DNA from 2 places in the Paenibacillus sp. J31R30 genome. Region 1 is predicted to be linked to the other one. Evidence: predicted binding sites of a transcription regulator. Region 1 holds the regulator's gene; the other holds the start of a gene.
The links. Region 1 encodes LexA, which represses DNA repair genes until DNA is damaged. Its sites were predicted from a motif close to CGAACATATGTTCG; they were not measured.
Positions count from the first base shown of each region.

Region 2: a site for LexA is predicted at 4,906-4,919, ahead of AC58QO_RS04530 (YhjD family protein). Genes of this name have one in related genera too.

Region 1 covers NZ_JCAUAV010000003.1:368,761-384,486, reverse strand. Annotated here, with positions in the region: gene metH (methionine synthase) at 1-2,255, opposite strand, end outside; gene AC58QO_RS13390 (1,2-dihydroxy-3-keto-5-methylthiopentene dioxygenase) at 2,473-3,012, shown strand; gene AC58QO_RS13385 (HAD family hydrolase) at 3,097-3,888, opposite strand; gene AC58QO_RS13380 (DUF896 domain-containing protein) at 3,928-4,113, opposite strand; gene AC58QO_RS13375 (LysM peptidoglycan-binding domain-containing protein) at 4,258-4,659, opposite strand; gene lexA (transcriptional repressor LexA) at 4,804-5,421, shown strand; gene AC58QO_RS13365 (aminopeptidase) at 5,817-7,055, opposite strand; gene glnA (type I glutamate--ammonia ligase) at 7,254-8,582, opposite strand; gene AC58QO_RS13355 (MerR family transcriptional regulator) at 8,638-9,048, opposite strand; gene AC58QO_RS13350 (methionine gamma-lyase family protein) at 9,144-10,415, opposite strand; gene hflX (GTPase HflX) at 10,396-11,724, opposite strand; gene AC58QO_RS13340 (AAA family ATPase) at 11,962-12,936, opposite strand; gene lplA (lipoate--protein ligase) at 13,061-14,065, opposite strand; gene AC58QO_RS13330 (GNAT family N-acetyltransferase) at 14,085-14,564, opposite strand; gene AC58QO_RS13325 (GNAT family N-acetyltransferase) at 14,692-15,498, shown strand; gene AC58QO_RS13320 (SDR family oxidoreductase) at 15,534-15,726, shown strand, end outside.
Region 2 covers NZ_JCAUAV010000001.1:1,186,005-1,201,730, forward strand. Annotated here, with positions in the region: gene AC58QO_RS04505 (DAK2 domain-containing protein) at 1-858, shown strand, start outside; gene AC58QO_RS04510 (DegV family protein) at 904-1,764, shown strand; gene recG (ATP-dependent DNA helicase RecG) at 1,768-3,813, shown strand; gene AC58QO_RS04520 (DUF1294 domain-containing protein) at 3,902-4,168, shown strand; gene AC58QO_RS04525 (stage VI sporulation protein F) at 4,393-4,680, shown strand; gene AC58QO_RS04530 (YhjD family protein) at 4,938-5,309, shown strand; gene AC58QO_RS04535 (DNA polymerase IV) at 5,306-6,583, shown strand; gene AC58QO_RS04540 (YhjD family protein) at 6,580-7,104, shown strand; gene AC58QO_RS04545 (SOS response-associated peptidase) at 7,254-7,934, shown strand; gene AC58QO_RS04550 (metallophosphoesterase) at 7,973-9,136, shown strand; gene AC58QO_RS04555 (hypothetical protein) at 9,142-9,684, shown strand; gene AC58QO_RS04560 (CobW family GTP-binding protein) at 9,726-10,739, shown strand; gene AC58QO_RS04565 (Fur family transcriptional regulator) at 10,900-11,358, shown strand; gene AC58QO_RS04570 (polysaccharide deacetylase family protein) at 11,441-12,508, opposite strand; gene AC58QO_RS04575 (GNAT family N-acetyltransferase) at 12,630-13,127, opposite strand; gene AC58QO_RS04580 (hypothetical protein) at 13,280-13,564, shown strand; gene AC58QO_RS04585 (hypothetical protein) at 13,649-13,819, opposite strand; gene AC58QO_RS04590 (stalk domain-containing protein) at 13,998-14,759, shown strand; gene AC58QO_RS04595 (ribosomal-processing cysteine protease Prp) at 15,015-15,452, shown strand.

The sequences.
Region 1 (15,726 bases):
ATCTGTTCAGGCGGTACTTTAATCCCTAGATTGACAATCTTGTACCCGTTATTGGAAAGGATAATTTCCACGAGATTTTTACCAATATCGTGAACATCTCCTTTGACCGTTGCCAAAATAATTTTACCCTTCACCGCGGTCTCGGATTTCTCCATAAACGGCTCCAAATAATTAACGGACGCTTTCATGACCTCCGCGCTTTGAAGCACTTCAGCCACGATAAGTTCGTTGCCATTGAACAGACGCCCAACTTCCTCCATTCCCTTCATAAGCGGCCCATTGATGACCTCTAACGGGGAATAAGTTTGAAGAGCAATCTCCAAATCCGGTATTAAGCCTTCTTTCGTACCCTCAACAACATAAGAGCCAAGTCTTTCTTCCAGAGATAGATTCGAAATCTTCTCCTTCTTTTCGACCTTCTTCTCACGGAAATGGGCAACGAACTTCGCCAAGGTCTCATCATTCGTATTATAAATGAGCTCCTCTGCCAGCTGACGCTCTGTTTCTGGAATCGACGCATACCGTTCTAGTTTCTCCGTATTTACGATCGCATAATCAAGTCCTGCTTTCGTACAGTGGTACAAGTAGACCGAGTTTAGAACTTCACGACCCGCATCCGGCAAACCGAATGAAATGTTGCTTAGTCCGAGAATTGTTTTCGCGAGCGGATACTTCTCTTTAATCAACTTAATCCCTTCAATTGTTTCCACAGCGGAACCAATGTACTGAGGATCTCCTGAGCCAACCGGGAACATATTCGGATCAAAAATGATATCCTCTGGATTCATGCCGTACTTCTCAGTAAGAAGTTCATACGAACGTGTTGCTACTTCGATTTTCGCTTGACGCGATACCGCTTGCCCACGCTCATCAATGAGAATACAAACGACCGATGCCCCATAGCGATGAATGAGAGGTAAAATGCCTGCGAATTTCGTCTCACCATCTTCTAAGTTAATCGAGTTGATGATCGCTTTCCCTTGTGAATACTTAAGTCCAAGTTCGATAATGTGATCATAGGTCGAGTCAATCATCAACGGAACTTTGACCTTTTTCACAACCTCTTGCATGAATTCCTCTACCGCATACGCTTCATCAATATCTGTATCCTGTAGGTTAATGTCGATCACATGAGCGCCATTCTTCACTTGATTACGAGCGATTTCAGAGCCCTCTTCAAACTTACCTTCTTTGATTAGACGCTTAAACTTTCTGGATCCAGAAATATTCGTCCGCTCACCAACCATGATGGGACGGTTTTCAGGCTCGATATATACCGTTTCGATACCAGAAATCGCTGGTGGATGTGTTCCGTAAGCACTTCTCGGCTTATAATTTGCAAGTGTCTCTGCCATTGCACGAATGTGATCAGGCGTCGTGCCGCAGCAGCCGCCGGCAATATTGATCCAGCCTTGCTCAGCAAAGCCAGCCATCTTCTTCGCCAAGGATTCCGGCGATTCATGGTAGTGGCCATTCTCATCCGGCAAGCCTGCATTGGGATAACAACTGATCGCTGTGTCCGCAATACCGGAAAGCGTACGAATGTGATCACGCATAAATTCAGGTCCCGTCGCACAGTTCAAGCCCATCGAGATCGGCTTCAAATGCTCTAGGGAAATATAGAAGGATTCAATATTTTGCCCAGCTAGCGTTGTGCCCATCGGCTCAATCGTACCGGAAATCATTATCGGAAGCTCTACGCCTAACGTTTCAAAAGCTCTGCGAATCCCAATACTCCCTGCTTTCACATTCAGTGTATCTTGGGAAGTCTCCAGCAGCATCGCGTCTACGCCCGCTTCAACAAGAGCAAGCGCCTGTTGATAGTAACTTTCTTCCAGTTGCTCAAACGTCACGCCACCTGTCACAGACAAGGTTTTGGTCGTTGGTCCCATAGCGCCCACTACATAACGCGGCCATTCTGGCGTCGAATATTTCTCAGCGGCAGCAATCGCCAATTTAGCAGCAGCGATATTTAACTCCCGATGACGGTCTTGTAAGTCATACTCCGCCAAAACGACACTCGTCGTTCCGAACGTATTCGTTTCTATCATATCAGCGCCAGCGGCGAAATAAGCTTCATGAATTTTTTGAATAACATCTGGGCGCGTAACACATAGAATTTCATTACAACCGTCTAGGTCATCACTACCGAAATCCTCAGCGGTCAAATTTTCTTGCTGAATCATCGTACCCATGGCACCATCTAGGATCATAATCTTCTTCTTAAGCTGTTCTTGAATCGGTGGTTTCTTCATGGCAAGACTCCCTTTCAACTTTTCCTAAACCGAAATGAGAAAAAAAACGACAAATTATGTTAAGTTTTAGTGTAACAGAATCCGGCTTCTATGAAAAGATTTTGAATTATGATTAATTCCTATAGGTTTTATCGGAAAAACTTATATCCTTCCATCGACAGTGAGCTGGATATCCTCTATAATATGGTTATATTTATTTATGAAAGAGGGATGTTACGTGGCACAAATTAGAATTAGAAATACCAATGAACGTATCGAAGGCGAAGTGCAAGTTAAAGCCTTCTTGGATAGTCAAGAAGTTGTCTATGAGCACTGGGACGCTAACAAGCTGCCTGTCGCGCTTCGCGAGAAATTTATCCTAAGCGATGATGAGAAAGCAGAAATCATTTCCACTTATGAAGCTGAAATCAAAGATCTAGCTGCAAGACGCGGTTACGAAATTTGGGATGTTATCTCCCTTTCTGATGTAACTCCCAATATTGAAGAACTTCTCAAAAAGTTCGAACAAGTGCACACGCACACCGAAGATGAAATCCGCGCTATCGTTTCTGGTAAAGGGATTTTCATTATCAAATCCGAAGAACATGGCTATTTCGACGTTGAACTTGAGCCAGGTGATGTGATCTCCGTACCTGAGAACACGAATCATTTCTTCACTTTGATGGAAAACCGTGAAATTGTTGCTGTTCGCCTTTTCATCGAAAAAGATGGCTGGGTTGCTTACAATGTTGATGATCCACAATTTACTAAAGCATAATTTCAATACCGCAAAAATAGCCCAACAGCACTTCAAGACCATTAAGTCTTGAATCGCTGTTGGGCTTTCTTATTACTCTCCAACTTAACCGTTTGAAATAATCGGCAAAATATCTTGAAGTCGGCTTACTTCATAAGCAGGTACGATCTCGTCGCCGCTTTGAAGTCCGTGATGATTAATCCAAATGTTACGCATACCAATGCTTCCCGACCCCAAAATATCCGTCGTCAGCTTGTCCCCAATCATAATGCCTTCCTCGGCTTCGATCTCAAGCAACCCTAGTGCATAATTGAAAATAGCTGCAGCTGGTTTCCCTTGTCCAAATTCACCCGAAATCACGATGTGATCAAAATATGGAGCAATCGCAGGAACACCTGCCAATTTCTCTTTTTGAAGATCCGGAGAACCGTTGGTTAATAGAAGAAGCTTGTAATTGCCTTTCAAAGCATCCAATACACGAAACGTTTCTTCATAAACATAAGGACGGCTGCGGCGTTCCGCAGCAAACAATTCACCTAGCTTGTACCCAAGCTCACGATTTTCAATCCCAAGAGCTGCAAGCCCTCTCGTCCATGATTCTGTGCGATAACCTGGTGCAAGCTTCTCTAGTTTACGGAAGTTTTCATCTTCGCCCTGTGTGAAATTTGCCCATAGACCCTCGAACGGGTTGATCCCGATCATTTTGGTGAATGGAAATGTTTCAAAGGATTCATATAAACTTCTTGCTTCTTTACGAACAGATGCTTCTAATTCCTCTGGGTTAACACGAACATGCTTCGCCGCTTCGGCACAAGTTGCAGCAAAGGCTTCCTCCACACTACGATCATCCCATAATAGCGTATCATCCAAATCAAAAAGCACAGCTTTCAACGTCATCATTCATTTCCCCTTTGAATGTAGTATCTATGTGTAAGCTTAATTCTCTTCGTCAGTAAACTTAATGGAATCTAGTTGGACCTTCAGATTACCTCTAAAGGCATTTATATAGATCTTTCTTAGTTCGTTACGTTCCTCTAACTCAGCGTCTGTAAGGCCAACCGTCTTCGCCTTTCGAGCTAGTTCATTGATACGTTCAATCGTCTTATCCATGCTGTCACTCATAGTAATCCTCCCAGTCAAAATTTTAATATGAGTACTACTTTGCCATCACCGATTGTGATTGTCAAGGATACAACGCAAAGAGACATAGCAACGGGCGGCTATGTCTCGAACTTACATCTATATAAGTAACTTAGAATTCGTTCATTAAGGAAGTAATAGAACTTGCCCTTCTTGCAAAGAACTGCTCGATAAATGATTAATTGATTTCAATTTCTCGACGTAAGAACGTGTGTTCTCACCCTTCTTTTTGTGAGCATCTGCAATTTCCCATAGCGTGTCCCCGCTTTGGATAACAATCTTCTCGTGCTGGATAACTTTCACCGATGGTTGAACAGAAGCGCTAGGTGTAGCTACTGAAACGGTCCCATCACCTGCATAGGCTTGTACAATCGCACCAAATGAAAACACTGTGCCAAGTATAACTGCGATCAACAAGAAACGAAGTAGTAGTTTCGTATAACTCCGTTTATTCGTCATCCCTCTGGATGTGTGAGCAGTACCTTGAAGTGTTGTTGTTGCGTTCGATTGTGAATAAGCCATATACATAAAATCATCCCCCAAACATTTGTTCTGATATTAGAATAACACGAACACATGTTTGAGTCAACCGTTTTTCGAACTTATGTTTGTACGAACTCGGGTTCTATGTTATACTTTGGGTAATGATTCCCAGTATTGGAGTGATAACTTATGAGTAAAATTTCGCAGCGTCAACAAGCAATAATGGAATTCATTAAGAACGAAGTGAAAGATAAGGGCTACCCGCCTTCCGTAAGAGAAATCGGCGAAGCTGTTGGACTAGCTTCGAGTTCAACCGTACATGGGCATTTGGAGCGTCTTGAGAAAAAGGGCATGATTCGTCGAGATCCTACTAAACCACGTGCAATCGAAATTCTTGGACTAGATGGTGCCGAATCCCAATTCGCAGTCTCCGTCGCTCGTGTTCCCCTCGTTGGTAAAGTAACGGCTGGTGTTCCTATTACAGCCACTGAGAATATCGAAGATTATTTCCCACTCCCTTCAAGCATGGTTGGCGACAACAACGTGTTCATGCTAAGTATTATGGGGGACAGTATGATTGAAGCTGGGATTCACAATGGTGACTATGTCATTGTGAAACAACAGCAAACGGCGAATAACGGCGATATCGTTGTCGCGATGACCGAAGATGATGAAGCTACTGTCAAGCGTTTCTACAAGGAGAAGGATCATATTCGCCTTCAACCGGAGAACTCCGCACTTCAACCCATTCTATTGAAGAACGTGACGATCCTTGGACGCGTTATCGGCTTGTTCCGGGATATGTAGAATCGATGTAGGCGAACAAATGTGGGTGTACCTTCCCCCGCATTACGCCTACAAAAGCAATAAAAAACGAGGAGCTAAGCGGGATAAGCCGCGTAGCTCCTCGTTTTTTATCTCGTAGTTGGTTACGGGTTTGACTAAGGTGCAAAAGGACAAAGATGCAAAAATACACTTATTTTCGGGGGAAAACGCCTCAGAATGATTAAATAAGTGCAAAAAAGCACCCTTTAGGACCGATGAGGCACCAATCCGACGAAACCCCCAAAAAAAGTTGCGTATTTGCACACATTTCGAATAGCCAACGTATGTTCGTTAAAAAGGTTGTATTTTTGCATTTTTGAACTGAATGCGTGGTTTCGTCAACTTGTGACTCCAAACATTTACATTTCAATCACAATCTAAAACGTTAACACCCAGTTCCCCGCACGGAAGATCGGTTCGATCGTACCATCCGCTAATTCCCCATCGATTTCAAGCTCCGCAGACCCAATCATGAAGTCCACATGTATCAACGATGTATTCCCTCCGCGAGCTTTCAATTCCTCGTTGGACAACTTGGTACCATCCTTCAAATTAATTGGATAACAGCTGCCCAAAGCCAAGTGACAGGAAGCATTCTCATCAATGCCTGTATTGTAGAAAATACGATTTAAATTGGAAATCGGAGAATCAAACGGCACAAGTGCAACCTCACCCAAATAGCGCGCCCCTTCATCCATATCCAGTAAACGTGCCAAATGGTCATGCCCAACTTCAGCCTTGAAGTCCACTACCTTTCCAGCATCGAAAGTAAATGTAAACCGATCCACCAACGCGCCATTAATATTCAAAGGCATCGTACTCGCCACGGTACCACTAACACCTGTCCGGTTGGGTATAGTAAACACTTCTTCCGTCGGCATATTCGCCACATATCGGATGCCTTGGGCGTTCTCATTATCCCCACCTAGCCAAATATGTCCTTCTGGCAGCTCAACACGCAAATCCGTACCCGTAGCCCGATACCGCAGCGCTTTATAGCTTTTGTCATTCAACAAGCTATGCGTAGCCTTCAACGTATCCAAGTGTGACTGCCAAGCCGCAACAGGATTCTCTTCATACACACGGTTGATTTTGAAAATCGCATCCCACATCGCAGGAATTCGCTGCTCTTCTGGCAGATCTGCATACACAATTGAAGCCCAAGCTTCAGTAGGTGCTTTGATTAAACACCAGCTAAACTCACCTGTTCGCACATAGTGCTGATACTTGGCCCTAGCAGTCGAAGCGGCTTTGGAAGCTCTAGAAATCAGACTAGCATCAATACCATCATACAGATTCGGATTCGGCACCTTAATGTTCAATAAGGCTCCACCGTTCTCAACAAACCGTTCGAGCATCGTCGTATACCACTCAGGGTAATAGTCCATCGAATCGTCTTGTGCATAATCGAATTTACTGCGAGTAACGACATCATCCTGCCAATGCACATGGACAAAATTCGCGCCAGCCTCATAAGCTTTTTGAACGATCAGTCTCGTTAAATCAAGTGTTTCTATGGGAGCTTCGACCAACAAATCTTGGCCTTTATTCAAGTTAACCCCGATTCGAATCACTAACTCTGCATACTTTTCTAAATTACGATTGAAATTGTCCATTGTTCAATTAGTCTCCTTCGCGTTAAAAAACCCATCAACTCTGTTATGCGAGACTGACAGGCCTTATGTATCTAGTTGTCAAATAAAACCCATCTCTATGATAACGTACCCCATTAGGGATTGGCAATGATAGGCTTGTCCAAGAAAAGAAAAACCCTCAACGCGATGAGCGTCAAGGGTTTCAGGGTTTCGATAATTTTAGTAGAGAGACAGATACTGATCTCTTTCCCATTGGTGAACCTGAGTACGATACATGTCCCACTCAATTTCTTTCAACTCATAAAAATGTGCAAGGGCATGCTCACCGAGTGTATCGCAAATCACATCATCACGAAGCAGCTCGTCCAACGCTTGCTTCAAGTTCAGCGGCAAGCTAGGAATGCCTTCGGCTTCACGCTCTTCTTCCGTCATTACATAAATGTTGCGATCTGTTGGCGGAGGAAGCTGCATTTTGTTCTTAATGCCATCCAAACCAGCTGCTAGCATAACTGCCAATGCCAAGTAAGGATTCGCCGCTGGATCCGGGTTACGAACTTCAACACGTGTGCTAAGACCGCGGGAAGCTGGAATCCGAATCATAGGGCTGCGGTTACTAGCGGACCATGCTACATAGCAAGGCGCTTCATAACCAGGTACTAGACGTTTGTAAGAGTTAACTGTTGGGTTCGTAATCGCTGCAAAAGAACGCGCATGACGAAGTACACCAGCCATATATTGTCTTGCTACTGTGCTCAAGCCTAATTTGTCGCTCTCATCATAGAACGCATTCGTCTCACCCTTGAACAAGGATTGGTGACAGTGCATACCAGATCCGTTCATTCCGAATAGTGGCTTCGGCATAAACGTTGCGTGCAAGCCATGCTGTCTAGCTACTGTTTTGACAACAAGCTTGAATGTTTGAATTTGGTCAGCTGCTTTAATCGCATCTGCGTATTTGAAGTCGATTTCGTGCTGTCCAGGCGCTACTTCATGGTGAGAAGCTTCAATTTCAAAGCCCATTTCTTCCAGTGTCAATACGATATCACGACGGCAGTTCTCACCAAGATCCATTGGCGCCAAATCGAAGTAACCACCTTGGTCATTCAATTCAGTTGTTGGATTGCCTTTGTCATCTGTTTTGAACAAGAAGAATTCAGGTTCTGGTCCAACGTTCATTGCCGAGTAACCCATTTCCTCAGCTTGCTTCAACGCATTTTTCAAAATAGCGCGCGGATCCCCAGGGAATGGCGTGCCATCTGGCATATAAATGTCGCAGATTAAACGAGCAACTTTACTTTCAGTTACCCATGGGAAAATAACCCATGTATCTAAATCCGGATATAAGTACATATCCGACTCTTCAATACGGACATAACCTTCGATGGAAGATCCATCAAACATCATTTTGTTATCAAGCGCTTTCTCAAGCTGGCTTAGAGGAATTTCTACGTTCTTAATACTTCCCATCAAGTCTGTGAATTGCAAACGGATGAAGCGAACGTTTTCTGCTTTAGCGATGCGAAGAATATCTTCTTTGGAATAGTTGATGTTATAGCTCACGCGTGCATTCTCCTCTCAAATGTTAAGCAATTAGACAAACCTATTATTTATAAAATCTAGATAACTGTCCTTGGATCAAAGAAACCTGATCCGGACGTTTTCCGCCACCAATCAATTGCTGCTTCAGCATTTTGTGCAATTGAGAGTCGGTTAATTCTTTACGCTTCACTTCGGTGTGCTCGTTAAGGATCGTTGCATCCTCAGAATCCTTATCCACAGGGATAAGAACCTGCTTGATACCGGCAATGTTCACGCCTTTTTCAATCAAATCTTTAATTTCAAGAAGACGTTCCACGTCATTAAACGAATAGAGCCGTTGATTTCCAGCAGTTCGTGCCGGGATAATCAGTTCGTGTTGCTCATAGTAGCGAATTTGTCTTGCAGTTAAATCAGTCAGCTTCATGACGATTCCGATGGGGAATAACGCCATATTTCTACGTATCTCATCACTCATGCTAATCACTCCTGGTCAGTAAGTACCTCTCCCTTATTGTACCTTCCTAACAAAAACGTGTCAAGGAGTGTGAGGTTTGTTCACAGTTTAAATTTTCACAGTAATCCCTTGTCTTCCATATGTTGGATTGCCGTCAGTACACCTAACTTGCAATGTGAGTAGGTCAAGCCGCCCTGCATGTACGCGATAAAAGGTTCGCGAATCGGAGCATCGGCAGACAGCTCCAAGCTGCCGCCTTGAATGAACGTTCCCGCCGCCATAATGACGGGATGCTCGTAGCCCGGCATGTCCCAAGGCTCTGGAACGACATGCGAATCCACTGCAGAAGCCTTCTGGATGCCCTGCACGAACGTAATCAAATGCTCCGCCGACGTGAAGCGGATCGCTTGGATCAAGTCCGTCCGCTGCGCGTCCCAGCGCGGTGAGCTGACAAAGCCGAGGTCTTCGAATATCGCTGCTGCGAAGACCGAGCCCTTGACCGCTTGCCCCACCAAATGCGGGGCAAGGAATAGCCCTTGAAACATGGCTCGCGTCGCGCCGAGCATGGCCCCGACCTCGCCCCCAATGCCGGGGGCGGTCAGTCTGTACGCGGCGAGCTCCACGAGGTCGCGTCGCCCGGCGATATAGCCGCCCGAAGGGGCGATACCGCCGCCGGGGTTCTTGATCAACGAGCCGGCCATCAGATCGACGCCAACTTGCGTCGGCTCCTGCGGCTCAGTGAATTCACCATAGCAATTGTCCACGAAGACAATGAGCTCTGGGTTGATCTCTTTCACAAATCGGACCATTTCGCCGATTTGCGCGATCGTGAACGACGGCCGCCACGAGTAGCCGCGTGAACGCTGGATGCCGATCACCTTTGTGTTCGGCTGAATGGCCGCTTGGATCGCAGGCCAATCCGGCGACCCATCCTCGAGAAGGTCGACCTCGCTGTAACCGATGCCGAAGTCCTGTAAGGAGCCTGTGCCATCGCCAGGCTTGCCAATGACTTTGTGCAACGTATCATAGGGCTTACCCGTGATGTAAAGTAGATGTTCGCCTGGGCGCAGAACACCAAACAAAGCGGTACCGATGGTATGTGTTCCCGATACAAAATGCGGGCGTACTAGCGCTGCTTCTGCTCCCATCGCATCGGCATAGACAAGATCTAGCACTTCTCTGCCTCGATCATTGTAGCCATAACCCGTTGAAGACGCAAAATGATAATCACTTACTTTATGTGCCTGGAAGGCACGAATCACCTTCCATTGGTTAAGATCAATGGTTTTCTCGATTTGACGAAAAGCGCTCTCTACGCGTTGCTCAGCTCTTTCCATTCTCGCAATAACCTTTTCCCCGAAATGCATCTTAGTTGCTCTCTCCCTCATTCTCATCCTGCTCGGTTTGTGCCACCGATTGATCGTAATCAACCAGTAAATACGCCTGCTTTACATAATCATCCTTGTTCACACGAACCTTGAACACCATGTCTTCCCCATCCACATCGGTCTCAAGCACCTCGCCTATGCGATACATGAGGGCGATGATATCACCTTTATTAGCTGGAATACGGAATTCCTTGCTATCCCCCATCAACTTATCCTCAATGGTGTTACAAAGTCGTTCCAGATCTTCAGGCGTGTAAGCACTCATTTTCATGAATTCGCCTTCCGTTGAAAGCATTTCCCGCTCCGCTTGCGGACAGAGATCAATTTTATTAAAAATGGTAATTTGTTCTTTGTGATGTGCACCAAGCTCTTCTAATACTTCTTGTACGACACGCATCTGCTCGTTCCGCATATCTGTTGAGCTATCCACCACATGGAGAATTAAATCGGCCTCATTCGCCTCTTCCAACGTAGCGCGGAACGATGCGACTAGATCATGGGGGAGATTTTGAATAAAACCAACCGTATCCGTAAGTACAATCTCTTTGCCGCTTGGCAATACCATTGTCCGTGACGTCGGATCTAAGGTTGCGAACAATTGATTCTCAATATAGACATCCGCCTGTGTTAATTGTTTCAATAACGTAGACTTCCCTGCATTGGTATACCCCACTAACGCGACTTGGAATACGCCACTTTTCTTACGACGTTCCCGATGCAGCGTGCGGTGACGCACAACTTCTTCCAGCTGCGCCTTCAATTCATCAATACGCCCGCGGATATGCCGGCGATCTGTTTCCAGCTTCGATTCCCCGGGTCCTCTTGTCCCAATCCCGCCACCAAGACGAGACAGGTTTTTGCCTTGGCCCGACAGCCTTGGAAGCAAGTAGCTTAGCTGCGCTAATTCAACCTGAATAATCCCTTCACGTGTTTTGGCACGCTGAGCGAAAATATCCAGAATGAGCTGCGTCCGATCAATAATTTTCACATCGAGCGCTGCTTCCAAATTACGAACCTGTGCACCTGACAGCTCCTGGTCGAAGATGGCTGTGTTCCCGCCAAGCTCTTCTAGCATAAGCTTTAATTCTTCCACTTTCCCTTTACCAATAAACCACTTAGTATCCTTGGCTTCTTTGTTCTGTGTCATCGTCTCCAGCACCTGGACGCCTGCTGTTTCTGCCAGTTTCACTAGCTCTTGCAACGAATACTCCGCTAGAAGCTCATTTTTCTTCTGCTTCTGTGTAATTAGACTGACGAGCACCGCTCTGTCATCGATATCTTTTTCAACCATATGTGAAGTTGTTTTCATTGTGGTCTCCTTTACTTCCCGCATCATGCTTATAATGACTGAAATAAGGCCCAATTGGCCTATTCCTTCATCATTGTGGAGGAAATGATTAGGAAAGTCAATTTGATACACAGGAAAATTCGATTATAACGGACTTGCTTCACCTTGCCTTCATTTTATCGATACATCTGAGGACGAATCACTCTATAAAAAGCAAAAAACCATCAACCTGAGCAGGTTAAATGGTTTTATTAGCTGTCATTTAAATTTCACATCTTCAGGGCGAATCGACATCAATTCAATTTTGGAGGGTGCATTCACATATTGACTTAACAATCGTACGGCTTGATGCCGCATCGCTTTTTCCAAAATGTTCCTCACATATCGCGCATTACTAAAAGCACGCCAGGTCATCGCTTTTTCCTCAGATAGATGCTGCTTTAGCTTCGCTAGCGTTTGTGGCAGCAGCACATACTCCCGCTCCTTTGCCATCAGCTCTGTAATTTGGATCAATTGATCAATGGGATAATCCTCAAACTCAATTTGAATCGGAAAACGGGATGGCAGTCCTGGATTTGTAGCTAGAAATTGCTCCATTTCTTCACTATAACCCGCTAGAATAAGGATAAACTCATTTTTCTTATCTTCCATTCCCTTAACCAGAGCATCAATGGATTCCTTCCCAAAATCCTTTTCTCCACCTCTTGCCAAGCTATATGCCTCATCAATAAATAGGATGCCGCCCATCGCTTTTTTCATTAATTCACGTGTTTTCAGTGCGGTGTGCCCGATGTATTCTCCCACAAGGTCTGCACGCTCTACCTCGATGAAATGCCCCTTACTCAGCACGCCCATCGCATGAAACATCCGTCCTAGCAGTCTCGCAACGGTCGTTTTCCCTGTCCCAGGGCTGCCTTTGAAAATCATATGGTACACATGAGCATTGCTCAAAAGTCCAGCTTCAGCACGAAATTGGGAAATCTGGAGGAGCGCATAAATTTCATGCACCAGCTCTTTGACATTTTCTAAGCCTATGAGTTGATTCAGCTCTTTGAAAATATCCGATAGCGGACCTTCCATTGGCGTCCTTTTACCAGAGATCAAGGGCTCGGCGTCAGCAAGGGGTGAAGTGCTTTGCCCCACTGTGCCCTCAACCGTACGCCGCTGACTGCCAGGTTCCGGCTGCCGTAGAACGATGTTGATTTGTCTGGATGGCAAGCTTCTACCACTCATGAGGATCACCTCGTTTAGATGATGGTTTATTAGTGCGTATCCACCATCCTACGCTTGTGAAACCCATTTTAGACCGCAGCCGTCATAGTTAACCGAATAAGCTGATAATTTGTTCGATGTGAGATTACGTCAACATCAGTAAGGATACGAATGTCTCCTCATCCAAAGCACCGAAGTAGCGCTTCAACTCCACATTTGTCAATCGTTCACGAAGAGCTGACTCCTCATACCGGGTACCCAGCAACTTCTCCTCAAGCTCTGCCACATCGTGTGCGCCGAAGAAATCACCATAGATTTTGACATGCTGTAGATGACCTTCTTCAATGGATAAGCGAACATCAATTCTTCCAACACCTTCGATTCTTTTCGCATGCTGAACGGTGCTCTTCGGTGATTTGCCATAATTCCAATCCCAGTTCTGATACCGCTCCTCCGATATCTGATGTATCTGTGTCCAATCTTCCTCTGTGAGCTGATACGTAGGAACATTGGCCACTTCGTTTACGCCAAAGATAGAAAGGAGCAGCTTAACACGGAATTCCTCCATTGTAAGAGGCTCTTTAAGAAATTCAGCAATGTTAGCCACTCGGCTGCGAATCGATTTAATTCCTTTGGATTGGATTTTGTCCGGATCAACACGCAGCGCCGATACGACGTTCTCAATTTCTGAATTGAATAAGAGCGTTCCATGACTGAACATGCGTCCCTTCGTTGCAAATTGAGCGTTACCTGAAATTTTACGTTCACCAACTTGAATATCATTGCGGCCTGTCAATTCAGCATGAATGCCAAGTGCATGCAGGGCCTCGACAACGGGGGCAGTAAACTTTTGAAAATTATGAAAGGAATTGCCGTCATCTCGTGTGATGAAACTGAAATTCAGGTTCCCCAGATCATGATACACCGCGCCTCCGCCAGACAAACGCCTGACGACATGCAGGTTATTCGCTTTCACATATTCAGGATTAATTTCTTCCAGCGTATTTTGATTTTTGCCAATGATAATGGAGGGTTCGTTGATATAAAAAAGCAAATAACTCTCTCCAGCCGGTAGCTGTCGTAAGGCATATTCTTCAATGGCCAGATTGATCCTTGGATCGGTAATTCCTTCATTATCTATAAAAAGCATCGATGATTCTCCTTTGTTTCTATTTCTTTATTTGTGTCGTCAGGGTTCGATTTAAGGTTAGCATGCCGATAGACGCATAAAAGCGCAGCGCACGCTCATTAAATTCCCAAACATTTAGTTCTAATGATGCGGCATCGCGGTCCCGCGCCCATTGGACAGCTGCTTCATACAGCTTCGTGCCAATCCCTTGCCGCTGATGTGAAGAGGCCACCGCTAACTCATTCAAATACGCATATGTGCGAGGCACCAACGCTTCATAATTTGGACTTTGCTTCATTTCCAGCATGGCCACTCCGACGACCTTAGACCCAAGCTCTGCCACGATGATCTCTTTGTCTGACTTCGCAGAGAAGCTTCGATACCAGCCCATCGCCACAACATGATCTAATCGAGCAAATCGATCTGGCAGTGCCTCCGCATGCTCTTCCTGACCTTCGCGAATGATGGTATTCACAGCTTCATAGTCTTCCAAAGTGGCCGATCGCAAGCGAAATTCCAACGTAGATAACCTCCAAATAATCAAATGTTTGAAAATAATCACAATTTTCACAAGATGAATGATTGAATTTTTATACATTAAAATGTATATTTATGTAATACTTTAAAGGGATGGAGGCATCTTTTTTATGCAAACAGAGCGTGATTTTTTCGAATTACTAGATCGCATAGCAGCAAATACTTGGCCATCAGAAACCTCTTCAATGGTTGACTCCTGGCTCATTAGAGCTTCAAATGGAGTCACCAAACGAGCAAACAGCGTACTCGCCATCGGCGCTTACCCAGATGATGAACATTGGCTATCGCGTGTTGAACAATTTTACCATAGTCATGGGTTACCTGCTATTTTTCATATTAGTCATGCCTCTCCCGAACATTTGGATAACCTCCTACAAGCGCAAGGATATGAAATCGATATCCCTTGCTATATGATGACGGCGGATTGTCAACAGGTCGCTGCTCACTCTCTAGAACGAAAACAGAACCGATACTCTGCGGCGAATTCACTCGACATTGAGATTTCACAAACCTTAACGAAGGAGTGGCTAGATGCGTTCCTCTTCCTTGAACAGTATCCAGAAGAACGTCGGAGTTTCTATCAAGGTTTAAGTGAACGGATGCCCGCACCGAAAGCATTCATCTCATTAAAAGATCAAGGACAAATTGTTGCACTTGGCACAGCGATCGTTGAAGGAGAATGGGCCGGGTTCGTCAATGTCATCGTTCACGAGGAGCAACGCGGTAAAGGTTATGGATATGCTATTCTTCATGCATTAACCGCGTGGAGTATTACACAAGGCGCAACCAAGCAATATTTGCAAGTAATCGCAAGTAACGTTCCCGCAGTCTCAATGTACGAGAAGCTCGGCTATCAAATGAAATATGGCTATCATTACCGTGTGAAGTATGATTTGGCTCCACTTGTATCATCCTAACAAAGTATTTTCTTAGGATGAAAGGAGCCGATTGCATGACTACCACGAAGGAGAAACCCGTTTTTCCGCCACAGCATCAGAACCATCAACCCGGCATTGAATCAGAGATGAATCCACTTCCCGAATTTGAGAAAGCAAGCTATAAGCCTGCTGGTAAGCTAAAAGATAAAGTTGCCATTATCACGGGAGGTGATAGCGGCATCGGCCGCGCCGTAGCCGTCGCTTACG
Region 2 (15,726 bases), on a different contig from region 1:
GACGAAGAACTCGTGAAAGTGCATATTCATGCGGAATACCCAGGCGAGGTTATGAATCATGCGATGAATTACGGCGCATTGAGCCGTATCAAAATCGAAAATATGCGTGATCAACATTCACACATTTTGGAAGATGCGACGCATGGGTATGAGGCTCCTGCAGTCATTCCTGCTGCTACTTCTGTTGCTGCTCCTAATAAGCCGTACGGATTCGTTGCTGTCGCGCTTGGCGACGGGATTACAGATATTTTATCCAGTGTAGGCGTCGATGTCGTGCTATCAGGCGGACAAACGATGAACCCAAGTACGGAAGATATCGTGAACGCCGTGAACAGCATTGACGCAGACACGATTTATGTGCTTCCGAATAACTCGAACATTATTTTGGCCGCGCAGCAAGCGGTTGATCTGGTCGATAACAAAAAACTGATCGTGATCCCGTCGAAATCCATCCCGCAGGGACTTGCAGCCATTCTGGCTTTCCAAGAGAAGGCGGATGCACAGACGAATACAGACGCGATGAGTGAATCGCTTCGTCGTGTCAAATCCGGACAAGTTACGTATGCGGTACGCGATACGAACATGGATGGTATGGACATTAAGCAGGGTCATTTTATCGGAATTCAAGATGGCCGCATTGTCTCTTCACAGCCAAGCTTGATGGACGCGTGCAAGAAGCTGCTTGAGGAAATGATCGATGAAGGCAGCGAAATTGTGACGATCTTGACGGGTGAAGATGCGACAGAGGAAGGCACGGACGAGCTGGAAGCTTTTATTCAGACGATGTATCCGGATATGGAAGTTGAGCTTCACCCTGGTGGACAACCCTTGTATGCGTACCTATTCTCGGTTGAATAAGAGCGTACAAGCAGGTATTGCAAATTCGTGATGGGAGTGAGCACTGTGACAAATATTCGTATTGTAACGGATAGTACGGCTGATATTCCTTTGGCTGTCAGAGAAGCGTTGAACATTGAAATGGTGCCGCTCAAAATTAATTTTGGCGAAGAACAGTATCTGGATACGGTGACGCTTCAGTCGGAGGAGTTTTATCGGAAGCTGACGTCATCTGCCCATTTTCCAACAACGTCAACGCCGTCACCAGGTGAGTTTCTGGAGGTATACCAGGGATTGCTGGAGGATCCCGGTACGGAGGTTATCTCTATTCACCTGTCTTCTGTGTTGAGTGGAACGTACAGGACGGCTGAGCTGGCTTCTACGCTGTTAGAGGGCGATCATGTTGGCAAGGTTCACCTTGTTGATTCCTGTTCGGCTTCTTATGGCATCGGGGCGCTCGTTGTGGCTGCTGCTGAGGCTGCTCAGGCGGGTAAAAACGTCGATGAGATCGTAGCGCTTGTTCAGACGATGAGAGCGAACTTTTATATTTATTTCCTTGTAGATACACTGGAGTTTCTTCAAAAGGGCGGTAGAATCGGCAAGGCGTCGGCGCTGCTCGGTTCCCTATTAAATATTAAGCCTATTCTTACGTTGGATAGTGCGGGCGAAGTGACCGTTGTGGATAAGGTTCGCGGTAACAAAAAAGCGATTGCACGCATTCTTGAACTGTTAGCGGCGGATGTGTCTGACAAGGCGGTACGCACGCTGCACATTGCTCATGCGAATAATTTGGAAGGCGCGGAGCAGCTGCGGGAGGCCATCGTGCAGCGTTTTGCCGTGGAGCACGTGGATTATATTACCCTAGGCCCTGTTATTGGCGCACATGCGGGACCAGGTACCATCGCAGCCTTCGTGAGTACGGTGTAAGAGATGGATTTAAATCAAGTTGAAGTACGTGAAGTCCATGGAGTTGGCGCTCAAAAAGCACTTGAGCTAAACGCCATGGGCGTTTTTACGGTTATGGATTTACTGGAATATGTTCCGTTCCGGTATGAGGATTATACCGTTCGCGATCTAGCCAGCGTTAAGGACGGGGACCGTGTCACCGTGAAGGGCTATATCATCGGGGAGCCGGTCTTGCAGCGCTACAGCGGCAAATCGCGGCTATCCTGCAAGGTGATGGTCGATGATTTCTTGTTGACGGCGGTGTGGTTTAACCGCCATTTCCTGAAGGATCGCTTGCGGCCGCAGCAGGAGATTATTCTTACTGGCAAATGGGACGCCAAGCGGCGCCAAATGAGTGTGTCCGATTCGGAATTTCCCGGACAGGGGGATTCGAATACCGGCACGATCCAGCCGGTCTATTCGGTTGCGGGCTCGATTACGCAGAAGTGGATGCGTAAGGTGATAGGGCAGGCGCTGACGCAGTACAGCGCCTTGATCAGTGAAGTGCTGCCGGCGAGCATTACCGGCAGGTACGGGTTCATGCCGCGCAGCAAGGCGCTGGCTGTCATCCACACGCCGAGCGGCGTGGAGGAGGGCAAGCAGGCGCGCAGGCGCATGGTGTATGAGGAGCTGTTCCTCTTCCAGCTCAAGCTCCAGGCTTACCGGGCTGTGACGCGCAGCCGCACGGATGGTTTGAAGCAGCAGGTCGATCTGCCTGCTGTACGCGCCTTCGTGCGCGCGCTCCCCTTCCAGCTGACGGAGTCGCAGAAGAAGGTTGTTGGCGAGCTCCTGCACGACATGCAGGAGCCCTACGCAATGAACCGACTGCTGCAAGGCGATGTTGGTGCGGGGAAAACGATCGTCGCGGCTATCGGGCTGTACGCGACGGTGAAGGCAGGTTACCAAGGCGCGCTGATGGTGCCGACGGAGATTCTCGCTGAGCAGCATAATCGCTCGCTCAGCAGTTTGTTTGAGCCTTATGGGCTGCAGGTCGCTTTGCTGACCGGAAGCTCCACAGACCGCCAGCGAAGGGATCTGCTGGCCTCTTTGCAGATGGGGTTGATCCACGTGTTGGTCGGGACGCATGCGCTTATACAAGAGGATGTGTATTTCCGTCAGTTAGGTTTGGTTGTAACGGACGAGCAGCATCGCTTCGGGGTGAACCAACGCAGCATCCTGCGGCGCAAGGGGATGAATCCCGACGTGCTGACGATGACGGCGACGCCGATCCCGCGCACGCTGGCCATTACAGCGTTCGGCGACATGGACGTGTCGACGCTGCGTGAGCTGCCGAAGGGGCGGAAGCCGATTAAGACGTACGCGGTGCAGCATGCGATGCTTGAGCGCGTGCTCGGCTTCATTCAGCGCGAGGTGGCCGCAGGCCGGCAGGCGTATGTGATTTGTCCGCTCATCGAGGAGTCGGACAAGCTGGACGTGCAGAATGCGATCGACGTCCACATTCAACTGCAACAGCATTTTCCGCAGATGCGGATCGGCCTGCTGCACGGTCGTATGAGTGCGCAGGAGAAGGAAGCGATCATGCGTGCTTTTAAGGAAGGCACCGTGGAGGCGCTGGTGTCGACCACGGTGATCGAGGTGGGCGTGGACGTGCCGAACGCCACGCTGATGGTGATCTACGACGCCGACCGCTTCGGCCTGTCGCAGCTGCATCAGCTGCGTGGCAGGGTCGGGCGGGGCGAGCACCAGTCCTTCTGTGTGCTCATCGCCGACCCGAAGACGGAGGTCGGCAAGGAGCGCATGAAGGCGATGACGGAGACCACCGACGGCTTCGAAATTGCGCGGCGCGATCTGGAGCTGCGCGGGCCGGGGGATTTCTTCGGCACGAAGCAGAGCGGGCTGCCGGAGTTCCGCATCGCCGATATGATGGCGGATTTCGAAATCATGGAGCAGGCGCGAGATGATGCGGCCGAGCTTGTAGGCGACTCGTCTTTCTGGACGGGGGCTTCTTTTATGCCGCTGAGGGCGTATTTGGAGCGGGCTCATATTTTTGACAGTGAAGTGCTAGATTAGTAGATAGCTTACGAGACAGGTTGACCCCTAGCGTGTTCCCTCTTAAGATAGGAGTAGCACTATTTTATGGAAACGAAGGTGTACCGCCGTGACTTATTTTCTTGTTTATTTATTGCTGATGAATATCATTACGTTCATTGAGATGGGGCATGACAAAGGGCAAGCCAAAAAAGGCGGACGCCGTGTACCGGAAAAACGCCTATTCTTACTCGCTGCTCTAGGCGGTGGAATTGGCGGCTGGCTTGGCATGCGATTGTGGCGCCATAAGACGAAGCATACTTCTTTTGTTGTTGGCTTTCCGCTGCTCATTGCGCTAAATTGCATCTGCGTCATCTTAGTCACCGTGTATATGTAGAGTGAAGGGACAGCTGCCGGAAACGGTGGCTGTTTTTTTGTTGACAGAGCTCGAACCCCGAACCTTGAACCCTCCTTTACCCGCAAGACCGGTCATTCTGCTGCAAAGGTTTTGTCCAACTTCAGGGTCATCCATATAGGTTTTTCTTATATACGGCCACCTCAGTCAAGTTTGCCTACTTTCATTCATAGGATAGGAGCATGACGGGTATCGGAGGTGCGGGTATGAGTTATCAGCAATATGGCATCGATCCTGCGCTCGTGGAGCGTGTGAAGTTCAAGATGAAAAACCCTGAGGTAAAGGAACGCATCAAAATGCTCCTGCAAGGCGTCACGAAGGCAGATTTACAAAACACGGCGAAGGTTACGCGATTGATCGGTCTTGCCGCGGGGATTTTCGGTGAGAAGCTTAGCGGGAACCAAACGCATCAGATTTTAACGTTCATCCTCTCGCAAAAAATTGATCCGAATAACACGTTTCACTTGATTCGATTATGGTCCATGTTTCGATAGGTGTACGCTGAAAAGCCACATGCAGAGCGAGAGATGCTCTGTATGTGGCTTTTTTCGTATGAAGACTAGGAACTAACGGTATAATGATTCGCACTTTTTTCAAAAAAATAGGTGAAAATAGGAAAATTAATAGAAATTAACTTCAATGATTCCTGTTATTAGCAAAAAAATATCCAAAAAACCACTTGCATAACGAATACGTGTTCGGTATATAATATGGAAAAACGAATATATGTTCGCATATGGTGGTGAGAACATTGAGTGGTGCTTCCAAAGTTGAGACAGAAGAGGATGTTCAAATGATTAAGGAATACACGCTGTTGCCGATTTTGCTTGATATGCTGGCAAGAGATATGGAGGAGCTTAAGGTTTATAAAGATAAAATTGTTTATAATCACATTCTTTTTTACCTCAGAGAGGTTGAGATGGCTATTTATCCAGAGTTACAACGTTTGAAAAGTAAGATGAAGCAGCGAGATATTAAGGTGATCCACACGGAAATGAATGCTCTAGGCATTCAAGTAGAGTACAAAGTTCGAGGTTACATCCATCATTTCACGATGCTTCGTAGTTTGGTCAAGGCTGAGCTTATGACTACGCTGATGAATATGCGGGGGGAATTGCGATGAGTAAGGGGAACAAGGGTGGGGAACGAACGATCTTCCTGGCAGATTGTCAGAGCTTCTACGCAAGTGTAGAGAAGGCCGATCATCCAGGTCTAGAGAATAAGCCGGTTGCCGTAGCAGGAGACCCTGCGTTAAGGTCAGGTATTATTTTAGCCGCCTGCCCTGTTGCCAAAGGATACGGTGTGTCGACAGCCGAACGGTTGGGTGAAGCGTTGAAGAAGTGTCCCGAGCTGATCGTCATGCGGCCACGGATGCAGCATTATATTGATGTTTCGTTGATGATTACCGATATTTATAAGGAATTTACGGATCTTGTTGAAATTTTTAGTATTGATGAGCAGTTTCTGGACGTTACAGGGAGTTTGCCGCTCTTTGGAGATGCGGAGAAGGTAGCGATGAGTTTGCAGTATAAGGTGCTCAAACAAACAGGTGTAAAAGTGCGCGTAGGCATTAGCTCGAATAAAATTTTAGCGAAAATCGCGACGGATATCTGGGCTAAAAAGAATGCGAGCGGCATTTTCACGCTGCTCCCCTCTGCGATTGAGGAACACCTGTGGGAGCAGCCCGTCAGCAAAATGTTTGGGGTGGGCTCGCGGATGACGGCCCATTTTGCCAAGTTGGGTATGTATACCATTGGTCATGTGGCACGAACACCGCTGCCGCAGCTGAAGCAGAAATTCCGCGCGCGCTTCGGCAAACAGTCGGATATTCACGCAGAGGTGATGTGGCGAACCGCGAACGGGCTGGATGACAGCCCCGTTACGCCGGGCACGTTCGATACGCCTCCAAAGTCCATCGGCCATATGATGACGCTGCCAAGGGATTACGCGGAATCATCGGAAGTGAACACGATCCTCATGGAGCTGACCGAGGAAGTGTGCCGGGACTGCCGGCGAAAAGGCTATATGGCCTCCATTGTGACGGTTAGTTGCATGTGCAGTCCGTTTGATGCGCCGACGGGCTTTTCGCGTCAGATGAAGATGCCGGATCCCACGAATCATACAGGTACCGTTTTTCAAGCTGTGAAGCAGCTTTTCTATAAGTTCTGGGATACGATGCCCGTTCGCCGGGCCGGTGTGATGCTGAGTCAGTTCGTAGACGACGAGACGTACCAGCTCACCCTTTTTGAGGATCAAGTGAAGGCGCGAGAACTGGAGAAGGTGACGGATCGCATTAAGGATCGGTTCGGCAATGCGGCAATTGTTCGTGCGTCCTCCCTGACGGCAGCGGGTCAAGCACAGACGCGCTCGCTCAAAATTGGAGGCCACTATAAATGAGCAAAAAACTGCAGAATAACGGTTTATGGGAATCTAGCCGAATGATGCTGCCCCAGCACCGAGAAGCCGTTCAAAGTCAACGTCATGACAAACCGGTTCCTACGAAGCGCCCGACAGCGGACGACATTAGCATTATACGAGAATCTGTTCTGCTGCCGCACATGCATACGATTATTTTGCGTAGGGCGCGCGAAGTGGAGCGTTCCTCCGAGATGCTGCGCACACTTTATTCGAAGGTGGCCCAGGTGCTGGCCAAAAATATGCACGCCGACTTAGCCAAAGTAAAGCGCCATATGCTGGAGAATGACATGCACGTTGCCGAAGAGGAGAAAGACGATCACATGATTCGTTACCGGTATAGGTGCCGAGAGCACGAAGATCGGTTTACGATGACGAGAGACTACATGCGTGCTGAAATTGGCGCGAGAATCGGCCGATATGCCGACAGTCTGGTCACAACCATTTACGGTACGGATCCGCGTGTGAGTGTGTTAGAGACGGAAACGAAGAAGAAATCATGAATCTGCCGCAAAATATCACGAAGCGCCGATTCGCACTCAGCCTGAAGAAGAAGGCTTCTTCGGGCTGTACGAATTGACGTAAGGCTATCTTTTTTCCATAATGGAGAGAGGGAAGTGGATAACCGTGTGAAGGAGAAGGATGTTGACCTATGTGCGGACGCTACACGATTACCGTAACGTTAGAGGAATTGATGCTGCGTTATGATATGTACGATACCTATATGCCGAGATACAGTCCCAAATATAATGTAGCGCCAGGACAGCAGGTGATGGCGATCGTTCATGACGGGCAGCGAAATAAGCTGGGTGAGCTGCGTTGGGGACTGATTCCAGAATGGGCCAAGGATGAGAAAATTGGCTATCAAATGCTCAATGCGCGCTCCGAAACTTTAGCGGACAAGCCTGCTTTCCGCAAACCCTTTGAACGCAAACGCTGCCTGATCCCCGCAGATTCTTTCTATGACTGGAAAGGAACGGGCAAGCAGAAGCAGCCGATGCGCATCATGCTGCGCAGTAAGGAACTATTCAGCATGGCGGGACTGTACGACACGTGGACGTCCCCGGAAGGCGTACGTATCTCAACATGTACCGTCATTACGACGGAATCGAACGAAATGATGAAGGATATTCATGAGCGAATGCCAGTCATTTTGCCACGTGAAAGGGAAGCGTTGTGGTTAGATCGAAGCATCAAAGATGCGGAGCAACTAAAGCCGTTTTTACGACCATATCCCTCGGAGTTAATGATGGCATACCCTGTATCTAGTCGAGTGGGGAATGTGCGGAATGATGATGAGCTATGCATAGAGCCGATAAGTCTTTTGCTGTAACAGGTAGAGGGTAATAGAGAATGGGAGCGTCAAGAAACATGAGAAATGGTATGGTAATTAGGATCACGCTTATGCTCGCCATTGTAATGGGCATTAACGCCTATATAGGCTGGCACCTGAAGGTTTTTCTATCACATCTACTTGGTGATTCATTTTATCCAGGGTTGTATTGGCCTGTGTTTTGGGTCGTTGCTTTATCTTATTTAATAGCATGGTTTGGATCGCGCGTGCTGCCTTCAAGTGTATCGCGGCTTTTTAAAATCATCGGTTCCTACTGGTTTGCTCTCATCCAATTTGGCGTGCTCCTTCTGCCATTGACCGACGTAATGATCGCTGTGCTCCACTTTGCATCCATCTCGCCAGAGACCTATGTGCCGATTCTGGGTTGGATTGATGCAGCTGTTTTACTAGCTCTACTTGCACTAGGTTCGTATCTAGCACGGACGCCGATCATCCGCAAGTATGAGATTACGATTCCCAAACGAGCAGGGGACTGGGAACAACTTCGAGTAGCCGTCGCCTCGGACATTCATTTAGGAGCAGTCGTCGGTAACCGCCATTTGCGCAAGCTTGTCAAGCATGTGAATGGGATGAAGCCTGATCTGATTCTGCTGCCTGGTGATGTCATAGACGATGATATTAAACCTTTTATTCGTTATCAAATGGGACAAACCATGCGAGAACTACAGGCTCCGTTAGGCATTTATGCCGTGCTTGGCAACCATGAATATTATGGTGGACATATTCCAGCCTTCGTGGAACAAATGGAACAAATCGGCATTCGCGTGCTGATGGATGAAGTCGTTCATGTCCAAGAACGCTTATATCTCGTGGGGCGTAAAGATAAATCAGCGGAACATTCCGCTGGAGGACGTAAACCGCTAGTGTCCTTGATGGAGGGCATTGACCTTGCACAGCCGGTTATCGTCATGGACCATCAACCGTACCAGCTAGATGTAGCGGCAGCTGCAGGCGCCGATGTGATGTTATCAGGTCATACACACCGTGGTCAAATAGCGCCAAATCATCTGTTCACCAGACGGATTTTCGAGCTGGATTGGGGTTATTTACGCAAAGGTAACCTACATGCGATTGTGTCCTCAGGTTTCGGAACATGGGGACCGCCGATCCGTTTAGGCAGTCAATCCGAAATTATTGAGCTGATCATCCATTTTACAAGTAACGAAAGAAAAGAGGATTAACCCATATGCAAGAGCTAGAGAAGAAACAAATTACCCCTGTAGAGCTGGCAGCAGCGATGATGCAGTTTACGATGAAGAGCATAGAGAATAGTTGGGACACGTTGAAACCCGCTATAATCGCCTATTTACCGCAACCTGTCTTAACGATGGCCAAAGAAGATGAACTGCTAAGAGATATTTATGTAGCGGCTTTGGCGCTGGAAATTTATTGTATTCCGCACGCTTTTGAGGAAGAAACAGCACGGTTAGTTAGCTTGGCTATGGGCAAGGTGATGGCTTCAGAGAACTTAGCGGAGCATCACTTATCGGAATCGATCGCACAGAACTATCTCCCGCGGTTACAGGCTGTAGCCGAGACGATGCCTGCTGATTTGGCATTTGAGCTTGTTCAAGAAGCAGCGAAAATCCTGTACGAGCGCATAGAGCTTCCACTGAAGCCAGCAGATCCAGCCACGAGCTTGCTATGGGCAAAGTTATTTCCTTTTTTAGCTGGTATCGTTGGGAAATGGCCGATCTTGGCCACGAAATTTGAAGTTAAGCCAGAGTAACAGAGGGTGTTAGCAGCCCGAGGACGGAGGTAGCAGCACGAATGGCAAACAAACGAATTCACGTTTATGTGTTATCTGGATTCCTGGGGAGCGGTAAAACGACCTTACTCACCAAGGCCATTGATTATTTCACTGAAGCGGGACGCAAGCCTGCCGTGATCATGAATGAAATTGGTGAAGTGAATTTGGATGGACAGTTAATAGCAAATGAAGTACCGATGTCTGAGCTGCTCGGCGGATGTATTTGCTGTTCTAGTCGTGGTGATCTCGCCACAGCCTTGAACGACTTAGTGACGGGGGAGCAGCCGGACTTGATATTCGTTGAATCGACGGGGATTGCAAATCCGATGGAGATTATTGATGAAGTAACTGATGCTTCGCTCATACTTCCGATAGAGCTTTCAGCCATGATCACCGTGGTGGATGCACCGCAGTTGCTCGAGTTAAATCGAACAAGTCGCGGCAAAACCTACCGGCTTATGCGGGATCAAATCCGCTGTGCCAACTTGCTCCTGCTGAACAAGACTGACCTGCTGCAGGAGACGGCGCTTCAAGAAGTGCATGATCTCGTACGTGAATGGAACCCATATGCGGAATTGCATTATACCGTGTTCAGTCAGATCGATATCAGGCTGATCGAAGACATTCATACAGAAGTTTCTGGCAGAGCGTATGAGCAGTCCCAATCGAACGATGAGAAGCAGTCGCATAGCCATGAACATCCTCATGAGGATGGGGATCATCACCATTCCCATCGCCATGTGATGGCGTATACGCACTTTTTTGAGCAGGCCGTAGACAGCAACGCGTTTGAGGAATTCGTAAGTAAACTCCCTCAGGAAGTGTATCGTGCCAAAGGGATTCTCAGCTTCTCGGATACATCGAGTCGGTTCTTATTTCAATATGCGTACAGAGAAATGGATTTTGTGAAAATAACGCCAAAAGGCGATGTGCCTGACGTTGCCGTCTTTATCGGGGAGAACTTCGACAAAGAGGTCATACGTGCAGAATTGCTAAGGTTAGAAGCTATGTCCGATGAATCGGCTAGCGGCTAATCGGAAAGTGTTAATCCTCAACACAGGTTGAGGATTTTTTCTATAAGTCCACAAGTGCTGCTTGTTTCCGTGCTTTGCAAATTCCGTCATCGTTCTACACTTGACGCAAGCGGTCCATTTGCTGCACTATAATAAGAGAACATTTCAACACAGAGGGGTAATGCAAGTGAGTACGCATACGGATACGATCGACGAGATGCTAAAAGCGATGTCGCAGAAGGGCTGGCGTATTACAGAGCAGCGCAGAAGTTTAGCGGCCTTATTTGCAGAGTCGGGGAGTTACTTATCGCCGAAGGATGTTTATGAACATATGAAAATGAAATATCCAGGCATAAGCTTCGAAACTGTGTATCGTAATCTCCGATTGTTGAGCGAGATGGGTGTTCTGGAGCAATTTCATTTGGCGGATGGCTTGAAGTTCAAAGCAAGCTGCTTGTCACACCATCATCATCACATGATCTGCGTCAGCTGTGAGAAGACCGTTACGTTCGAGTTCTGTCCGATGAAGCTTGTGCAGGATTTGCCGGAGAGCTTTGAGATTCAAAGCCATCGGTTTGAAATATTTGGCTATTGTGCGGATTGTAAAACAGCTATCCCTACCGCTCAAGCAGGAGAATAGCTTGTTGTTACAGGCGCCACGAAAAAAGAGAGCAGTCTGCTAGGAATGAACCTGGCTAGGCTGCTTTTTTGCGTGAGCGGAGCTATTTACCTTTGGTTACGTGAAGCAGCTCAGGAACTGTGACGAATGTGTAGCCAGCGGCTCTAAGCTTATTGATTAACGGTCCGATTGCTTGCACAGTTCCTGATAAATCTTGGCTGTCTGCACCTCCAGAGTGCTGAAGAATAATGGAGCCAGGCTTTGTCTGCTGCATGATGTTCTGAAGGACTTGATCAGAATTCAGTGATTTCCAATCAAGGGAATCGACATTCCAGTTCACAATTAAATAGTGATGATTAGCGATCCATTTGACCTGTTCTTCATTAATTGCACCATAGGGGGGGCGGATTAACCTAGGGGCATAGCCAATAAGGCCTTGCAGCACACTTTCAGTACTTTGAATTTGGTTTTGAAATTTATCCACAGAGAGTTTAGGTAGATTCTCATGACTGTAGGAGTGGTTGCCAATCACATGGCCCTCATTCACGATTCGCCGTATGATGTCGGGATGTGTGCTAGCCATTGAACCAAGTACAAAAAAGGTAGCCTTCACTTGATTCGCTTTCAAAGCATCCAGCACTTTTGGCGTAAATCGCGTATCGGGTCCGTCGTCAAAGGTTAACGCGACTTTCTTCTCTTGACTGGAGCCGCGCAGCTTGAACGTATCGGGGTATTTAACCACTAGCTGTGAGAGCGTGAGCTTTTTCTGAGAAATTCGGATTTGGCCTTGATTTTTTTGGACGGGCAAGGAAGGCCGCTTCGATGATTCCGGCTGTGCAGCTGATTTTTTAGGGCTCATCTTAGGCTTCAAGCTAGGCGTTAACGAAGGACTTGGTGTTAAAGCAGGTCTTGGTGCACGTGTGACTGGTGGCTGCACAGAAGATGAGGGTGTGCTCGTAGGTGCCACCATACGAATTCGCTTCTTAGAACCTGTATCATCTATAACGATATGGGACTCCTCGAAGTCCTTACTAGCCTCCGTAGATGTCTGGGTGACATCTGGATGGGCATGTTGGGCTGAGCTCTGATCTTGAAAAGGCTTTGAAAAAGGCGCACCGCAGCTGGTTACAAGCAGACAAACGATGCTAAAGGACCAAAGCCGCTTGTTCATGGCAATCCCCTCCGAGCATTATGACTATGCTCTAGGTTTTGTTAGGGAGGGAGATCTTATCCAGTGAAAATAACGGAAACAGATTTGTCTTTGTAAGAGGATCACGTAAGATGTGAACCAATCATGAAATGATTTTCTGAAACGTAACAATATCTAGGAATTGACCCCATTTGAAGCCGACCTCGCGATAATGGGCGCATTGCTTGTAGTCATTCCGAGTGAACATGTGAATGCTAGCTGCATTATCTGCACAAACAGTCGCAATTAGGGAATGGAAGCCGCGTTCTTTGGCGATCGCTTCTACGTATTGAATTGAGGCAGAGCCGAGGCCTTTGCCGACGCAATCTGGATGAAGGTAGATCGTCACCTCACCGGTCGTATCATAGGCTTGTTTCTTTTTATGGGGCATCACTTGAACATAGCCTTGCGGCTTCTCATCTAGCAGAATCACGTAAGTCTGATAGCGGGGGTTAGAATGGATCACACTTTCTGTGAATTCGGGTAATGCAACAGGTTCCGTGTGGAAAGAATAGGTCGTATGGACAACGAAATGATTGTAAATATCCATTAGAAAAGGAATGTCGGACAACTCTAATGGTTTGAATGTTAGGGTAGACATGATGTGGGCACCTCACTGAGTTTAGAAACAATTTTCACTATATGTTCCACAGCAATTGCCATAGACCTCTTTGAAATGACATTTTCAAATAGACATTCCGCCCTAATCCATGTATCTTAAATATAATATCTACTAGAATTAGGGGGAGTCACATGTCAGGCAATTCAAGTTATATTCTCGTGATCGTCATTGGAGTCATCGTACTCGCTGGACTGACTTACATGAATCTTCGCAAAATAAGCAAATCCACAGCTGATCTCACTCAGCTCAAGAAAAGAACGCTTCTCTGGAGCGAAATCTCCCTTGCGTTGTTCGTTGTGCAATTGTTCTTCCGTGACCGGAACGGCGGATTCTTGTTATTCTTCGGGATACTAACCTTGTTTACAGGGGCGCATTACTTAGGGGTTTTATATTATTCGCGCAAAAGAAACCGATAAAAAGGAAGAGGCTCTCCAAGTAGTCCATCTACGAGGGGGAGCCTTTATTTTATTTTCAGAGGCACATAAGCTTAGACTGACATGCTAGTCGTTCCAATTCGTCGGCTTCGTCTTTGTTGGGGTTTTCCATTTCTGATACCATTTCTTCTTCTGCTTCTGTCCCATTAACGTTCGTAACTGCAACATCACAAGCTTGGCGCGGTCTTCATCAGCATACTTGTCACGCAGATTCTCAAATACAGGTTGATCTTTCATGGCTGACCTTCTTTTCTGACTGTAGGATGATGTGAAATAAAGAGAATGTATGTTCTTGTTTTGATTATAGCATAAAATGGAAGGGGGGATCAAGCCCAGCAGAAGGAGAGTGCGCTGTAAATGTGGAATGTAACAGTAGCCAAACAAATGAGTGGTCAACTTTCTAACGAGGTGAACAATGAAAAAGTTTCTTCTATTTTTACTAGTACTCTCAATTCCCGTGGGAGCAGCTGGCGCGGCAACTATTAATGGAGATTTCGAAGGGAATCCCATTGTAAATGTAACAGCTGATGGACAAATTTTAAAAGTCGATGAATTACCCGCAATGATTTATAAAGATCACACAGTAGTTCCCTTGTCCATGTTGCGACAACTCGGGGTTCTGGTAACATGGAATCCCAACACATACAGTGTTAATGTGACTATGCCCCAATCTCCCCTGGCAACAACAAATTTAGATCCTGCAAAACAAGAATTAGAACGCTTGCAAAGTGCATACCAATGGCTAAAGGATACAGATACAGTTTTATTGACATTTTCGCAACAACTTCAGCAGTATGCCAATTTAACTAATGGTAGTGAGTATGCGACTCAACTAAATGTGGATTTTGAAGATTTAACAAAACAATACTATGAAGCCATCCAGATGGCACAGAAGCTTATAGAGACAGTGAGTAATGCAGATGATCTGAAATCCATTATTAAGAATGAGAGTGATGCATTTAACACTGTTCAACAAACAAAGAACCTACTATCTTTTAAACTTACAGGAAATGTATTGCCTGACTTTGAGAAGCAATTTAGCATCAGCCTGCTTAACGCAACACGTATGGCACAAAAAAACTTGAACAATACGAATGCTATCATTCATCAATTACAGCTTAAGAATGAACTCTTGCAAGACAAATCTTCCAATGCTAAAACGATGTCCAAAACATAACTGAAAAAAGCAAAAGAGCCCACAAGGTTTGTGGGCTTTTTTTGTGTTATAGGTTCTTTGTTAATATTTGATCATATTTATTTCCATTATATGTTACGATATTAAAGTGTAACAAGAGTCATCAGAGTTTCTAAATAGCTTTAAATTGCAAGTTTGTAATATTTGGAATAGAACAGTGATGCGAATAAAGATGCCTTGTATCAAGTTATATAAACATTTGGAAAATATAGATAGATTATGAAGAGGGATGAAAGAATGGCGTTTTCTAACGAAATTGAAATTCAAAGATCTATAATTGATTATGAGACTGAGGAATATAATCCATTTGTGGTGACATTTTACTATAACAGTAAAAATATTTTGTACGGTTTTGTAGCAAGAGGTGAAACTGGTTTTACTCAATATGGTCTCGATATAATCGCAGCTGGAGTTTCCTCCTTAGTAATAAATACTGTACACTCAGTTCAACACCTAACCAACGATCAAGTAGATTCTGACGTGAAACGTAATTTCACTAAATGCATTTTACCTAAGCTTCAAGATAATAATGGAAGTCGAGAGGCTATTGTATTATTACAGTCGCTAGAGATAGGAATACATAGTATACAAAACACTTATGGACAAAAATATATAACAATTGAAGAAATAAGAGAGGAAAAGAAAACTCTTTTAAAGAGACTATTTGTTAAATAACAATACACCACTATATAAAACTGAATTCAAACAGTGTGAGTAGATGTGTTGGAGTAAGAGATATTACGGCAAATCCTCCTTTTATCGGCTTATATGGTGATCCTCCAGTAAAGATTCTATTTAACCCAGAAGAAGAGTTTGGGGACTTCAAAAACAAGATTCATGATTTTGATTGGATGACCTTAGATTTGAGTTAGATATTATATAATTTAATTGCCAAAGAGTCGCAGAAAAGTAGTTGTTTTTTGTCATTCAGTCTAATAAGTGAATGGAT